Regions from separate parts of the Loktanella sp. M215 genome, predicted to be linked through region 3. Evidence: riboswitches for the same ligand, from Rfam matches in the RefSeq annotation. Region 3 holds a riboswitch; each other region holds the start of a gene.

Region 1 (4,926 bases), on a different contig from region 3:
GGGGACAGGTCCGATGTGGGCGGGACCGATCAGCAGGGCCGCGACGAAAAGCACGGCGACCAGCGTGGACAGGATCAGCGTCAGCCGCGTCATCGCCCGGTGTCCTGCAGGTCACGCCGCAGACCCGCCATCGTGTCGATGGCCCGCAGCACGAAGGGCGTGCCGCAGACCCAGTCGCGGTCCATCATCAGCGCACCGGGCTGCCCGGCCCGCAGGGCGGCGATCACCGGGTGATCCATGATCTCCTCTGACCGCGAAAAGCCCGCGTAGGGGACGCTGGTGATGACCGTGTCGGGGGCGGACATCGCCAGCACCTCCAGCGGCAGAAAGCCACCGTCGGCAAAGGCCGCCTCTGCCGCGACATTGTCCAGACCCGCGGTCGAGAGGATCTGCCCGGCAAGCGTCTGATCGCCCGAGGTGTAGCCATTGGCGGAGTAGAGCGCGGCTCGCGGGTTTGCGGTGGTGTCGGTCACGTAAGCCGCAAGCCGCGCCCGGTAATCCGCGACCAGCGTTGCCGCCTTGCCCTGCTGACCCAAAGCATCGCCCATCTGCGTCAGAAGCACGGCAATATCGTCCAGCGTATAGGCCGGTTCGAACATGACGACCGGAATGCCAAGACGGTCCAGCATCTGCACCGTGGCGCGCCGGGTAAAGGTCCCTGCGATCACGAGGTCGGGCTGCATCAGGTAGATTTCCTCTGCCAGACCGTAGTTCAGGGTGTAGCCCGCCGCGACCTCGGCCATGGCGGACCCGCGCGGATCGGCAGAGAGGGTCGAGACCGACAGAAGCTGACCCTCGCCCGCCACAAGCATCGCAAGCTGATCCGTGCACAGGTTCATCGACACGACACGCCGGGGCGCGTCGGCGTGGGCCGGGGCGGCGGCCAGCGCCGCCAGCCACAGGACAAGGGCCCTAGAACCGCGCATTGACGCCGACATAACCCGCGCGGCCGCGCGTCGCGTAACCCCAGACATCGACGGCCGGATCGTCGAACAGGTTGGTGACCCGCCCTGTCAGCGTGACACGCGCGGTCAGGTCATACTGCGCGGCCACGTCGACGGTGGTATAGGCCGGCAGCTTTGCCGTCTCATAGGCGCCAAAGAACTGCGCGTCATAGTTGCCAGAGACGTGCCTGACATCCGCCGACACCAGCCCGCGCCCGCCGAAGGTGTCCAGCGTCCCGCCCACCGTCAGCGTGTTGCGGGGGCGGCGCTGTTCCACGCTGCCGTCCGGGTTCGTGGCATCAAGGTAGGTATAGGCCATCCGCAGCGCGAGTGTATCCGTCGCCTGCAGGGTCCCCGTCAACTCGATCCCCTGCCGGTTGCTGTCGCCGGACTGGTTGACGAAGCTGAAGGTGCCCGCACCGGTGGCGACATCGGTGATCTCGTCGGTCAGCACTTCGTTGAAATAGGTCACGTCAAGCGTGCCGCGCCCGTCCAGCACCGGCAGCGTCACACCCACGTCGAAACTGGTGTTCCGCTCGGGCGTCAGGGCGGGGTTGCCGACATAGCCGAAGTCGGTGGCGTAAAGTTCGAAATAGGACGGGTTCACGATACCGACCCCGGCAGAGGCATGCAGCCGCGCGCCGCTTTGCCCGACGGGATAGGACAGGCCGACGTTCCAGGTCGCCGCATCCTCGAAGGTATCGTTGGCGTCAAAGCGTGCACCGGCCTGCACATCCAGCCCATTGTCGAAACTGCCACGGTATTCCAACGCCAGGGATGTCGCGGCGCGCGCATACAAAGGGTTCGACCGGCTGCTGTCGTTCTTGTGCTCTACCAGCACGTTCAGCAGGTGCCGCGTCTCGGCCACCGCAAGCCCGTCGAGGCCATAGCTCAGGCGGTATTTCAGCGCATCACGCTCTGTCCGGATCGGCGTGCCGCTTTCGTAAGCGGCCGTGTTGTCCGTGCGTTCATAGGACAGCCGGTGCGTCAGCCGCCGACCGAGGGTGTCGAGTTCCGCAAAGATCCCGCCGGTGGTTTCATCGCGGGTACTGAACAGCGTGGGATCGTCGACGATGGACCCGGCGGCGTCCAGGGCCGTGTAGTCCGCCGCATCGGTGTCATAATCCTGCTCTGACCGGCGCAGGGTGAACCCCAGCTTCAGCGCGTCCGTGGCCAGATAGTCGCCGGATAGAATGGCGGTGGTGCGGTCCATGCCGTCACGCTCTCCGCCGTCGCCGGACTGGTCGAAACCGTCGTCCTGCACGTGAGACAGCGCCAGCGACAGACCGCCGCGGTCCGTCCGGTGTGACAGAAAGGCGGTCGCTGTGTTGGCCGCACCCACCTCCAGCGATCCGCTGAGCGTGGTGCCGACCTGCCCCTTACGGGTGATGATGTTGATCACCCCGGCCGAGGCATCGGACCCGTAATAGACCGACTGCGGGCCGCGCAGCACCTCGATCTTCTCGATGTTCGCGGTCTCCAGCCCGCTGAGGATGTATTCCCCGTCGCCGCCCGCCGCGGCGATCCCGTCGATCAGGATCAGGGTATGGCTCGCCTCGCCACCACGGATGCGGACCTGCGTGTAGGTCGGGCCGGACCCGGTGACCGAAACGCCGGGCAAGGCGCGCAGCGCGTCCTGCACCGTGGCGATGCCCCGCGCCGCGATGTCGTCGGCCGTCACGACGCTGGCGGCACGCCCCAGCGCGCCCGCCGCGATGGGGGACAGACCGCCGGTGACGATGATCTCGTCAAGTGCAAAGGCATCCTGTGCCGTCGCGGATGTAAAAGGTGTCAGGGCCACGGAAGCCAGAAGTACGGAACGGAGCATGGGCATATCCCTCGGGTCGTCCCCGGTGGGGACGCATTTTCGATATGTCAGAGAGGGGGTATCCCCCGCAGACGGTGAAGACACCACAAGCGGACGCTCCGCAGCCCTGACGCCCCACGCGCCCGGACAGGGTGAACACCTCGGCAGGTCTCCTGACTCGCGGGTCAATGCTGGGCCGGTCCTTCCCATCACGCGGCGCGTGACAGTGGCATTGTCCGGCTTCGCTCTCCGCCTACAGTTGCGGGGGCAGTCGTGGATTAGGCCAATGGGCCGCACCACGTTCCCTTTTCACCGGACGGCAGACCGCCCGGACCGAAGTAGCCATGGTCTAACGCGTGGCATTGTTTTTGGAAAGGGGCGGCCTGCCCGCCTTCGCATCCGGCATCGCAGGCGACCATGGTCCGTCGGTTGGGGCAAGACTGCCCGGTCCGGGATCTGGCCCGCACCGCGTGCGTGGCTGAAGCCACGAAACGCGGTCACACGCTGGTACGGGACGGGCCATGAATGACACCGGTGCCCCACCGATCGCGCGGCATGACAACGACAGCAGGGATGCGGCGCGGCCGGACGTCCCCTTGATGATCACTCATCAGGCTCACCCTGATCTCTTCTACTTTCGTCGTCTCTGATACTCATATCTATTGCCTGGATATCCTCCGCCCTCGCGAGATGAACGTCCCACGAGAGGGGTCGGGTAACAGGGGTGGTCTGAAAAGCCCTCAGCCCAGGCCGAGCCACGTCCTGTCGCTTCTGAAGACGCGAGCCTGACGGTGCACGGTGGGGCACCCCCGCACGGGTGCACTTCCCGGGGCATTCATGGCCCTAGGGAGGCCCTGAGATCCAATCGACTAAGGATCTGAGGTCGCTGGCCGGGAAGGTGGAATTTCATGCTAGGTGACTGATTATTTAGATATTTATCAAGCAGAAGTAGATGGCGCCAAGCGTGCGGAGAGGGAAAGTCCCATGTGTCTTGGTCTGCAAATCAACCGAACTGGACGCCAGAAAGTCGTCTCCTCGGCTGGACACGAGAATGTCGAAATCAAGAGATTGGGTTGTTTGACAGGGGGCTCGACTGCTGCGTGATGATTGATATTTTCGGTCGAGGCTGCCAAGGTTGCACAGAGCGCTGATACATCAGAAAGGGCTGCGTATGGATTGGAACGCGATGGCGGCACCATGGTTGCGCGTTGAGGCCGAGACCGATGCCGCTCATGCCCCGGTTCGCAAAGCCCTCATGGCGAAGGCCGCGTTGCGCGTGGGTCAATCGGTTCTCGATATCGGACCCGGAGCCGGGGTCTCGCTTCTTGATGCCGCCGATGCAGTGGGCCCGACAGGTCATGTCACCGGTATTGAAATTGCGCCGCCGTTTGCAGCGCGCGCCAAGTCGCGCGTTCCGGCCAATGTTGAAGTTTGCATTGGCAATGCCGCGGATTACCCTTTCGATTCAAGCGGTTTCGATGCCGCAATATCGCTTTTTGGCGTGATGTTCTTTGCCGATCCAGTTGCGGCCTTCGAGCATATCCGCAGCGTATGCAAACCCGGAGCGGCGCTCACCTTTGCCTGCTGGGGGCCACCGGAGGACAATCCATGGTTTGGCATGCCAAGTCGCGTTGCCGCTGAGGTCTTCGGCCCTGGCCCGGCCTTTGATCCTGATGCGCCCGGACCGATGGCCTTGGGCAACAAAGATAAGATCAACCGCATTCTTTCTGCCGCAGGCTGGGTTGTGGACATCGACACCAAGGCGCTGCACCTTACCCCAAATGGCAGTCCGGACGACGTGGGTGCTCTGCAAATGACGATTGGCGCTGCTGCGATGCGCATGCGGATCGCCAAAGAGGCAGGAACTCTGGATGAAAGCCATCGTGACGCGGTGCGCACCGGACTGATCGCAGGATTTTCCGAAATGGTTGAGGGGGGTGATGTCCGGGTGCCTGCAGTGGTTCATGTCGTCCGGGCCGTGGCCTGAAATCATCGGGCTTGGCAAAGCGGGCGCATGAGTTTTGCCGTGTGGACCTGCCGCCAAACTGCGAATTGATCCCGCGCGCCCCAGTGCGATGTCATGACCTGCGCCGCGCCAGTTCGAGCCTTGGCCGTTCAAGTGCAAGGCGACTGGTGGCCTTGAAAAAACAGCTCCACGACCTCGGCTGCATCGCA
Region 2 (4,926 bases), on a different contig from region 3:
GACATCGTCACGGCGCTAGCGGCGAGCAGGTGCATCAGGCTTGACCTTTCCTGTGATTGGCCCACATGGGGGTGTCACACCACGCGAGGGGATCGCACCCATGGACTACGGCAAATCGGGAGTACCGCAGATGGCGAAAAAAGGCCCGAAGCATAACGAACACAACCAGTACGGCAGCGACAAGACGCCCTTCGGCTCTCGTCCTTCCAAAGAAGAGCTGTTGGCGCGCATGAAGAAGAGCCAGGGCAAGACCGATCTGGACAAGCCCAGCGACCCGGCCGACGACTTTGCCACCGACGAGGCGAAGGGCAAGGCGATCCGCGGCAAGGAAGACCTGCCCGACTGAGGCGGTCACAACCGCTTTTCCATGAAGACCGAATGGGGCCCCTCGACGTAATCGCCGAAGGGGCCGCAGTCCGTGAAGCCGTGCCGCCGGTAAAGCCGGTGTGCGGGATAAAGGTCGTCGCCGGTTTCCAGCCGCATCAGCGGCAGGTTCTGGGCACGGGCCTCGTCCTCCAGCGTCTGCATCAGGGCCGCACCGGTGCCGGTGCCGCGGGCGTCTGGGTGGACGAACATCGACTTGACCTCGCCGTAGGTGCCCTTGTTGGATAGGGCGGCGCAGCCCATTGCCGCACCGTCACGCGCTGCGATGAAGAAGCGGACGTGAGGTTCCGCCAGCTGGTCCGGGTTCAGGGCAAAGCTGAACTCTGGCGGGTAAAGCGACAGCAGATAGGCGTGGCTGGCGTTCAGCAGCGCCAGACCTTCTGCCGACCGTGGATCGGCCAGTGCCACGGTGATCGTCATGCCTGCAGGGCGGCCGTGATGGCCGCGCGGTCGAGGCCCGCTTCTCCGATCACCACGAGGCGCGCGCCGCGCGGGGTCTGGCCCAGCGGCTGATCGAAGTAGTGATCGACGCGCGGACCGACCGCCTGCACCGTCAGGCGCATCGGCTTGCCCGCGACAGAGGCGAAACCCTTCAGCCGCAGGATATCGTGGGTGCGGATGACGTCCGCCAGTTGCGTGGCAAAGGCTGCGGGATCGGTGATCTCGTCGCGCTGCACGACGAAGGATTCGAATTCGTCGTGGCCGTGGTCATGGTGGTCGTCGTCGTGGTGGTCGTCATCCTCATCGTCGTGATGGTGGTGATGATGGACCTCGTGGCGGGCCTCCAGATCGGCTTCGGCGCCGATGCCTTGCCCCAGCAGCACGTCGACGGGCAGTGCGCCCATGGCGGTGCGCACGACCTGCACGCCGGGGCGTGCCTCTGATTTCAGGCGGTCTGACAGGTCAGAGGCCGCCTTGGGGTCCATCAGGTCGGTCTTGTTGATGACGATCATGTCGGCGCAGGCGATCTGATCCTCGAAGAGTTCCGACAGGGGCGTTTCGTGGTCGAGGCCATCGTCGGCGGCGCGCTGGGCGTCCACGGCGGCGACGTCATGGGCGAACCGCCCTTCGGTCACGGCCACGCCGTCCACCACGGTCACGACGCTGTCGACGGTGACGCGGGTGGCAAGACCCGGCCAGTTGAAGGCGCGCACCAGCGGCTGCGGCAGGGCGAGGCCTGAGGTCTCGATCACGATGTGGTCGGGGGGCGGCGTGCGGGCCAGCAGCGCCTCCATCGTGGGGATGAAATCGTCGGCCACGGTGCAGCAGATGCAGCCGTTGGACAGTTCCACGATGTCGTCAGCGGCGCAGACGTCGCTGTCGCAGCCTTTCAGGATGTCACCGTCGACGCCGAGGTCGCCGAATTCGTTGATAATAAGCGCGATGCGCTTGCCTTTGGCATTCTGCAGCATGTGGCGGATCAGGGTGGTCTTGCCGGCGCCGAGGAAGCCGGTGACGACGGTGGCGGGAATTTTGGCGGCCATTGGAAAACTCGTTCTGTCAAAGGGATGCGGGCCGAAACCTTTCGGCTTCGGCCCGTCTTGTGTCATGCCGTCAGGCGATCAGCCGTAGACGCGGGCGTCCAGCAGGGGCGAGCCTTTGGCGGACAGGCGCTTGGCCACGGCCAGCACGGCCAGATCGACCAGCGGTTCCAGCAGGACGACGGTCATGTAGGCGGCCCCGAAGGTGCCCAGCGATGCCAGCGTGGCGACGCTGGCGCCCTGACCCCAGACCACCCAGAAGGCGACCCAGGCGACGACGCCGGCCTGATAGGTCACCGACAGTTTCAGCGCCTGCGCGTAGGTCAGGTCGACGTAGGCCGTGCCGCGGGCGACGACCATTTTTGTCACGCCATGCAGCGCCAGGAGCGGGACCAGCAGCGTGGTCACGTTCATGCCGTATTGCGGCAGATCGAAGGGCGACATCAGCAGCCCCTGCAGCAGCAGCCCCAGCGCCAGTCCCACGGCAGCCGGCGCGGTGCCCAGCATCAGCAGCAGGGTGGACCCGAGGATCAGGTGAACCTCCGACGGGCCGACGGCCAGATGCGGCAGCAGTTCGAAGAACACGAAGGTCGCGGCGGTCGCCATGGCCGACCGCGCGATCAGCGAGGCCGCGCCGCGCTGCACGAGGTTGTCCCAGACCAGCTTGGCCGAGACGGTGGCGGCACCGGCAGCGGTCACGCTGCCAAGGGCCAGTTTTGCGCCGGTGACGACGCCAGGTTCGATATGCATTTCAGTCTCCTGTACCCCGTCACACCCGACGGGCCTTGGTTTCATCATGCAGGGCCGGTCTCCTGGCTTGCGGCTCGTGCACGCGACGTCGCCTTCCCGGTTGCCCAATTACTTGGTGTCCCAGTGGCTTCTTGACGTCACGCTCACCGCTTACAGTCGCGGGGGCGGCTGTGGCATGGGGCCTTCCGGTCGGAATCGGCCCGTTCCACATTCCCAGTTTCATCCCCGGCGCTTTGCGCCTTGTGTGGGGAACCTTGCATCACCTTTCTGCGCCCCGGGGCCAGCCCGCGTCAAGCCTGCTGTGCGGCAAATCCCGCTGGGGACCGGCCCACCAGAGGGGTCAACATCTTGTGGATAACCGCCGAAAGCGGCGCAGATGCGGTAGGGCGCCGTTGACTTGGGTCTGCCCCCTCCGGCATCCTTGGCCTTCAAGGGAATCACCGGATCATTCAGCTTTCATGCGTTTCACCCGACTGCGCCTCAATGGTTTCAAAAGCTTCGTCGATCCCACGGACCTCGTGATCGCCGACGGGCTGACCGGCGTCGTGGGTCCCAACGGCTGCGGCAAGTCCAACCTGCTGGAGGCGCTGCGCTGGGTCATGGGCGAAAACCGCCCCACCGCGATGCGCGGCGGCGGGATGGAGGACGTGATCTTCGCCGGCACCGCGACCCGCCCCGCCCGCAACTTTGCCGAAGTCGCGCTGATCATCGACAATGGCGAACGGCTGGCACCCGCCGCCTTCAACGACAGTGACAGCCTCGATATCACGCGCCGCATCACCCGCGACGCAGGCAGCGCCTACAAGGTCGGCACCAAGGACGTGCGCGCGCGCGACGTGCAGATGCTCTTCGCCGATGCCTCCACCGGGGCCCATTCGCCCGCATTGGTGCGGCAAGGCCAGATCAGCGAGCTTATCAACGCCAAACCCACGAACCGCCGCCGGATTCTGGAAGAGGCCGCCGGGATCAGCGGCCTCTACCAGCGCCGCCACGAGGCGGAGTTGAAACTGCGCGGCGCCGAACAGAACCTTGCCCGCGTCGACGATGTGGTGGGGCAACTCGCGGCGCAACTGGGCACGCTCGCCCGGCAGGCCCGTCAGGCCGCCCGCTACCGCGAGATCGGCAATGCGTTGCGCCATGCGGAGGGGCTGCTGCTGTATCGTCGCTGGTTCGACGCCGACGCGGCGCTGACATTGGCAGAGGCCGAGGTGCGCACCCGCACCCTCGCCGCCGTGCAGGCCGAGCGTGCGGCGCAAGAGGCCAATGCGCGGCGCGGCGCCGCTGACGAGGCGCTGCCGCCCCTGCGTGAGGAGGATGCAATTGCGGCCGCCGTGGTGCAGCGCCTGATGGTGCAGCGCGACCAGCTGGCCGACCGCGAGGCGCAGGCCGCCGCCGCCATCGCCACCCTGACCCGGCGCATCGAACAGCTGACCCGCGACATCGCCCGCGAAACCAGCCTGAACGCCGATGCCGAAGAAACGATCGCCCGCCTGACCCTTGAAGCGGAAGAGATCGCCGCGGCCAGCATCGGTCATGCCGAGGCCCTTGACGCCGCACAGGACGCCAGCGCTGAGGCTGCCGAGGTGCTGGCGCAGCGCGAACAGGATCTGGACCAGCTGACCGAGGATGTGGCCCGCCTGTCCGCCCGCCACCAGTCCGCGCAGCGCCTGCTGGACGACAGCCACAAGACCGTCACCCGCGCCGAGGCCGAAGCCGACCGCGCCCGCAGTGCGATGGCCACCGCCAGGGCTGCGCGTGATGCGGCCGACGCAGCCTTTGCTGCCGCGTCCGAGGCCGAAGAGATCGCCACCGCCACCGCCCAGAACGCCGAAGAGACCCTGCTGGAGACCGAAGCCGCCCGCGCCGCGACCCAAAGCCGCGAAAGCGACGCCCGCGCCCTGCGATCCGCCGCCGAGGGCGAGGCGAACGCCCTGCGGGCCGAGGTCGCGGCGCTGTCGCGCCTTGTGGACCGGGACGCGGGCGAGGGCGGTCAGGTGCTCGATCTGCTGCGTGTCGCGCGGGGGTATGAGGCCGCTTTGGGTGCGGCTCTGGCCGACGACCTCAAGGCGCCTGCCGTCAGCGCCGCCGATCCCTCTGGCTGGGTGACGCTGCCCGGCTACGACGCACCGCAAGCCCTGCCGGCCGGGGTGCAGCCCCTGTCCGACGTGGTCGAGGCGCCTGCCGTTCTGGCGCGGCGGATCACGCAGGTCGGGCTAGTGGATGCGGCCGATGGTGCACGGTTGCAGGGTGATCTGCTGCCGGGCCAGCGCCTTGTGTCGCAGGCGGGCGATCTGTGGCGCTGGGACGGGTT
Region 3 (4,926 bases):
CGGCTTCGCCCAACGGATACGTCGTTTGTTCGCCATTGGCTTCGATATCGGCGATCATCCAACGCATTTCCGCGATCTCGCGGTCCTGCGCCTCGATGATCTCGTCGGCCAGCTTGCGCACGCGGGGATCCGAGATGTTGGCGCGCGACGACGTCAGGATTGCGATGGAGTGGTGCGGGATCATTGCCTTCATCCACGCGACGTCGCCGACCGTCTCTTGTGACCGCACCAGCCAGAGCGCCAGCGCGAACACCACTGCGGACCCGCCGAAGATCGCCATATTAACTGTACGGTTCTTGTACATGCCCAGCATGAACGCCAGCATGATAATCGCCATGATCGCACCCATATAGAGCGCCATCCACATGCGGGTCTGCGAGAAATAAATATGCTCAAGGGAATACGAGTTCAGATACATCAATCCGAACATGACCACAGTGGAGGTGGCGATCATCGCGAAGAAGCGGACATAATGCATGGGGTATCCTTCTTGAGTACGGCTTTGCAGACGCAACCAAGTTCCGGCGCTGGAATGTTCCCATAAAATCAGTATTTTTATACAGCGCCCCGTGATGCGAGGCGGACCGGGGCAAACCGTCACCTTTGCTGAAAGGCATCAGGTCGGGATGAAAGTGAGTTCAGCGAACCGTGGGCACCTGAAATCCGGTGATGCCATGGCCATCCTCAATCCATCCGGGCAGTATTAAAAGGGAATGCCGTGACGGTGAACATCTGCATCTGCAACACCTGCGCACCGGCGGCATCTGTAACGGTGTCCAGGCTGCGGCTGATGGCGGCCATCGGTGCTGCAGGTTTGAACGACACCGTGAGCGTGTCGACGGCCGCCTGCCTCGGCGCGTGTCAGACCCCGTCGTCTGTGGCACTCCAAGGTCAGGGTCGCGCCACATACCTGTTCTCGGGTGTGTCCTTCGATACGGATATCGACGATCTGATCGCGACGTGCCGCACCTATCTGGAGGCTCCGGACGGGTGGATCGAGGACGCGCGGCCGTGTGGCAGACTGCGGTCCTGCCTGCGGGCCCGCATCCCCGTCATGCCTGCGCAGAAAGTCTAACCGCTCGGTCGTTCAGGCCGGTTCAGCTTGTTCGCGTCGCCAGACGGCACCCGCGACCATTCCCAGGACGATCCAGGTCAGCAATCCGACGCCAAGTGATCGCGCGGTGAAGAGTGCTGCCAGTTCCATTGGTGCGCTGCCCGTCAGGACATCCGGCAAGCGCGGACCGACCAGATGAGGAGCCACCAGCAGCAGGGCCGCAACGGCCCATTGGCCAGGCGTCTTGCCGTACGCCAGGATCCAAGCACCCCCCGCGGCTGACAGCACGAATATCACCCACCAGATCTGACGCATGGCAAGCTCAGTCTCGGTCGCCCCCGGTAGTTGTGCAGGCAGCGAAAACGCCGGAGCGAGCATGACGACGGCAAAACCGGCGATCCCCCACAGGAGGCCGGACCGCGCATCGATCCGGTCGCCTGCCTGTCCGCGAAACGCCATCAGTGCGACGAGGATCACGCCATAGCCGCAGTAGAGCACAACCATGACCATGATCGTCAGCGCATTGCGCATCGTCAGAAGTGCGGCGGGGGCTTGTTCGGATCTAGTCTCGAATACTTCGGCCGAGAGAAGAATGTCCTGAACGAAGACAAGGTGAAGCACGCCGGCTGCCACACCGGCGGCCGCGCCGGCCAGCAGCGCGGTCGTCAGAATGGGACGCAACATGTCAGTGGCAGGGAAAGCCGGTCGCGTGGCGCACATCGTGCGCAGCGTCGTGAATGGCACCGGCCGAGGCAAAGCCAACGGACGCGATCAAAGCCAGGCCGAACGCCAGGGCCATGATGATTGCGCGTGTGCCGCCTGCATCGCGCACCTGCGATTGAACGAGGGTCGTCATAGGTCATTCTCCTTGCCGTCACACCCGACGGTCGGTCTGCACTGTGCCTGGCAGGTCTCCTGGCTCGCGGGTCGTGACGATCTGCCGGCCTTCCCCACATCATGGGATGTGAGTGGACAATTCGGCAGTCGCTCACCGCTTACAGTCGCGGGGGCGGCTCTGGCATCGGATCTCCATACCGGATCGATCCTGACCAGATTCCCTGTTCGGTTCCTGCACTTTGTGCGTATGGAACACCAAGCAGGATCACTAGACCGGGCCTGAACCGAAAATGCAATATCCGTTACGCGGCACCGCGCCCGTCACAGGCCAGGGCAGGGCGCTTCGCCCGGGCTATCTCGTCGCCTTTCCCAGGCTTTGCAGGATGGGCCGGGATTGCGGTGCGGCTGGCGGGGCGATGACGGGTGCCGCCACCGGGATCAGCGCCACATTGTAGCCAGAGGCCCAGAACAGGATCGGGCGGATACTGCGCATCATCGCACGATTGACGGACATGACATGCACCGCTTCCGTCGCCAGATTGACCGCGGCCGCCGTGGCGCTGTGCACCGCCAACGTGACGCCCGGATCCGCCACAAGAGCGCGCTGAACCCGCCCCAAGCAGGACGCACAAGACGTGCCAGTAACGGACAATGTGATCGGGGACATATCGGACATGGAAGGTACCTCACGCTTTGGTTCAGCGCCTTACATAAGGGTTGCAGTCCGGGGATAAGGTTTCCAGTCCGGGGGAAGGTCGACAGTCCATACCTACAGAATTGCATTTGACCTTCCAGCGGGGGAAGGCCCCACATATTTACCACAGCATAGGAGACTGTTATGACCACCTATTCCATTCCTGCCATGAGTTGCGGCCACTGCAAGGCGACCGTCGAAAAAACAGTGCTGGCTCTCGACCCCGCCGCGACCCTGTCGTTTGACATGCCGGCCCGCACGGTCGCCATCGACAGCGGGCGCGACGACGCACTGCTGCGTGCAGCCCTGAAAGACGCCGGCTATCCGGCGGTAACGGTCTGACCCAAGCGTCACGCCCAAGACTGTCTCATTTCGACGACTGCGCCGGGCACCGGCGCGATCGTGTTTTCTGTGTAAAAGGTTTTTGATATGACACGCGGTTCTCTGTTTTCTCTTATCGCAGGCCTTACGTTCGGCCTGACCGGCAGTTCGGGTGCCGCGCAGGTCTTTTCCACGCTGGCCGAAATCGACGTGCCCAGCACCGGCGTCGTCGAGGAGCCGTCGCTTGTGACGCTGGCCGACGGTCGCGTTCTGATGTCCTGGACCGAAGTGTCCGGTGACACCTTCGCCAAGGTCGAGACCGCGATCTACGACGGTGTAACCTGGTCAGACCCCGTCACCGTCGCTGAAGGTGATGACCTCTTCATCAGCTATGCGGACTTTTCCTCTGCCGTAGGCCTGCCAGATGGCCGGATCGCCGTCAGCTGGCTCCGGATGAACGGGGACTCGTACTATGATTACGACATCAACATTGCGATCTCGGGTGACGGTGGCAAAACGTGGGACACGCCCATCGTGCCGCACCGGGATGGCCTGAGCCGCCAACACGGTTTCGTCACGCTGCTGCCCGATGCAAAGGACGGTCTTCTGGCGATGTGGCTCGATGGACGGTCTTACGAGACCGGCGATACGTTCGGCAGCGATGACGCAGACGCCGGCGCCATGCAACTGCGGGCGACGACTGTCACTGGCGACCGAACCCTGTCGGACGATCTGCTTCTGGACGACCGGACCTGCACCTGTTGTCAGACGAGTGCGGTCGTGACCGATGATGGGACCGTCCTGCTGGCCTACCGTGATCGGACCGCAGACGAGGTCAGGGACATTTCGGTGGTGCGGCGCGTGGAGGGGACATGGACAGATCCCCAGCCGGTCAGCGGCGATGGCTGGGAAATCGACGGATGCCCGGTGAACGGCCCCGCCATCGCAGCCCGTGGCGATCATGCAGCCCTTGTATGGTTCACCGGCGCCGGCGGCGTGCCAGCGGTCAAGATGGCCTTCTCGGACGATCGGGGGGCCAGCTTTGGGCCCGCACGACAGATCGATCTGGGCGGACCCGCGGGCCGGGTCGACCTGCTGCAACTCGTGGACGGATCGGCCCTCGTCAGCTGGGTCGAATGGACGGCAGCCGGAGAAGTGCTCCTGACCTGCCGGGCGACCGCGGCGGACGGATGCGGAGACCCGGTCGCCATCGCGGTCAATCGCACGGGAAACGCGATGGGCTTTCCCCGCATGACGCTGGCGGGCGACGACGTTTACATCGCCTGGACCGAACCATCAGTTGACGCAGAGGGTCGCCCGGATGATGGGACCGCCATCCATGTCGCGCGCGGAACGGTCGATCTTTCTGAATGACCTGACCCGATGAGATTGAGGCAGTCGCTTTTGGAAACGTGCGGCCTTTCATGCCCGGCCTGCAGGGGGCGCGACCGCACGTGTGGCCGTGGCCTGCGACACCGACAGTCGGTTTGATCTTGCCCTGAACAAACAAGGCAAGCGTCGTTCGCTTGTCGGACGATCTCCCCGGCCTTTACGAAAACGTGAACAATTAAAGAATGTTGCGGGATTTTGGCCGGAGAGACCCGCTGGCGTAGGTGTTGCGATACATCACACCATCGGCAAAATGCTGCAGTGCGACGCCAAATACCGAAGTAGCAATTGACGGGTGCCTGATCCAAATTTAAATAGGCATTCATGACAACTCTCGCCGCCCTTCTGAAACTCCTGCGCTGTGCCATGGTGATTGCCGTGGCCGCGGTCCTGGCGTTCGGCGCGTTGGCGGGGCCGTTGTCGGCGCAGCAGCAGCAGCACGAGCATGAAACGACGATGTCATCTGACGAGATCGCCGAGCATGAAGTACACGAAGCCCGTGCGGCCTGCCCCGCCAATCATAGCTCCGATATGCACGGTAGCGAAGACGGCAATTGCTGCGTTCAGGCATGCGCAACGATTCTGGGCGTTCCATCACGCATCGATGGCCCGACGGGACGTTTGAGCTCGA

What was found. Region 3 has a riboswitch for cobalamin ahead of GLR48_RS22455 (CbtB domain-containing protein). Riboswitches for the same ligand answer to the same signal wherever they lie in the genome.
Region 1: it holds a riboswitch for cobalamin, as region 3 does, so the genes downstream of both, GLR48_RS07750 (TonB-dependent receptor plug domain-containing protein) here and GLR48_RS22455 (CbtB domain-containing protein) in region 3, are expected to answer to the same signal.
Region 2: it holds a riboswitch for cobalamin, as region 3 does, so the genes downstream of both, GLR48_RS00130 (energy-coupling factor ABC transporter permease) here and GLR48_RS22455 (CbtB domain-containing protein) in region 3, are expected to answer to the same signal.

The regions. Positions count from the first base shown of each region.
Region 1 covers NZ_WMEA01000001.1:1,580,364-1,585,289, forward strand. The annotation lists gene GLR48_RS07740 (FecCD family ABC transporter permease) at 1-93, opposite strand, end outside; gene GLR48_RS07745 (ABC transporter substrate-binding protein) at 90-926, opposite strand; gene GLR48_RS07750 (TonB-dependent receptor plug domain-containing protein) at 913-2,772, opposite strand; cobalamin riboswitch at 2,898-3,104, opposite strand; gene GLR48_RS07755 (class I SAM-dependent methyltransferase) at 3,923-4,738, shown strand.
Region 2 covers NZ_WMEA01000001.1:21,008-25,933, reverse strand. The annotation lists gene cobN (cobaltochelatase subunit CobN) at 1-35, opposite strand, end outside; gene GLR48_RS00145 (hypothetical protein) at 101-346, shown strand; gene GLR48_RS00140 (GNAT family N-acetyltransferase) at 352-804, opposite strand; gene cobW (cobalamin biosynthesis protein CobW) at 801-1,868, opposite strand; gene GLR48_RS00130 (energy-coupling factor ABC transporter permease) at 1,947-2,615, opposite strand; cobalamin riboswitch at 2,651-2,887, opposite strand; gene smc (chromosome segregation protein SMC) at 3,074-4,926, shown strand, end outside.
Region 3 covers NZ_WMEA01000005.1:17,902-22,827, reverse strand. The annotation lists gene GLR48_RS22470 (DUF6692 family protein) at 1-478, opposite strand, end outside; gene GLR48_RS22465 (DUF1636 family protein) at 719-1,075, shown strand; gene GLR48_RS22460 (CbtA family protein) at 1,088-1,738, opposite strand; gene GLR48_RS22455 (CbtB domain-containing protein) at 1,740-1,910, opposite strand; cobalamin riboswitch at 1,943-2,166, opposite strand; gene GLR48_RS22450 (hypothetical protein) at 2,244-2,567, opposite strand; gene GLR48_RS22445 (heavy-metal-associated domain-containing protein) at 2,730-2,927, shown strand; gene GLR48_RS22440 (sialidase family protein) at 3,015-4,280, shown strand; gene GLR48_RS22435 (hypothetical protein) at 4,620-4,926, shown strand, end outside.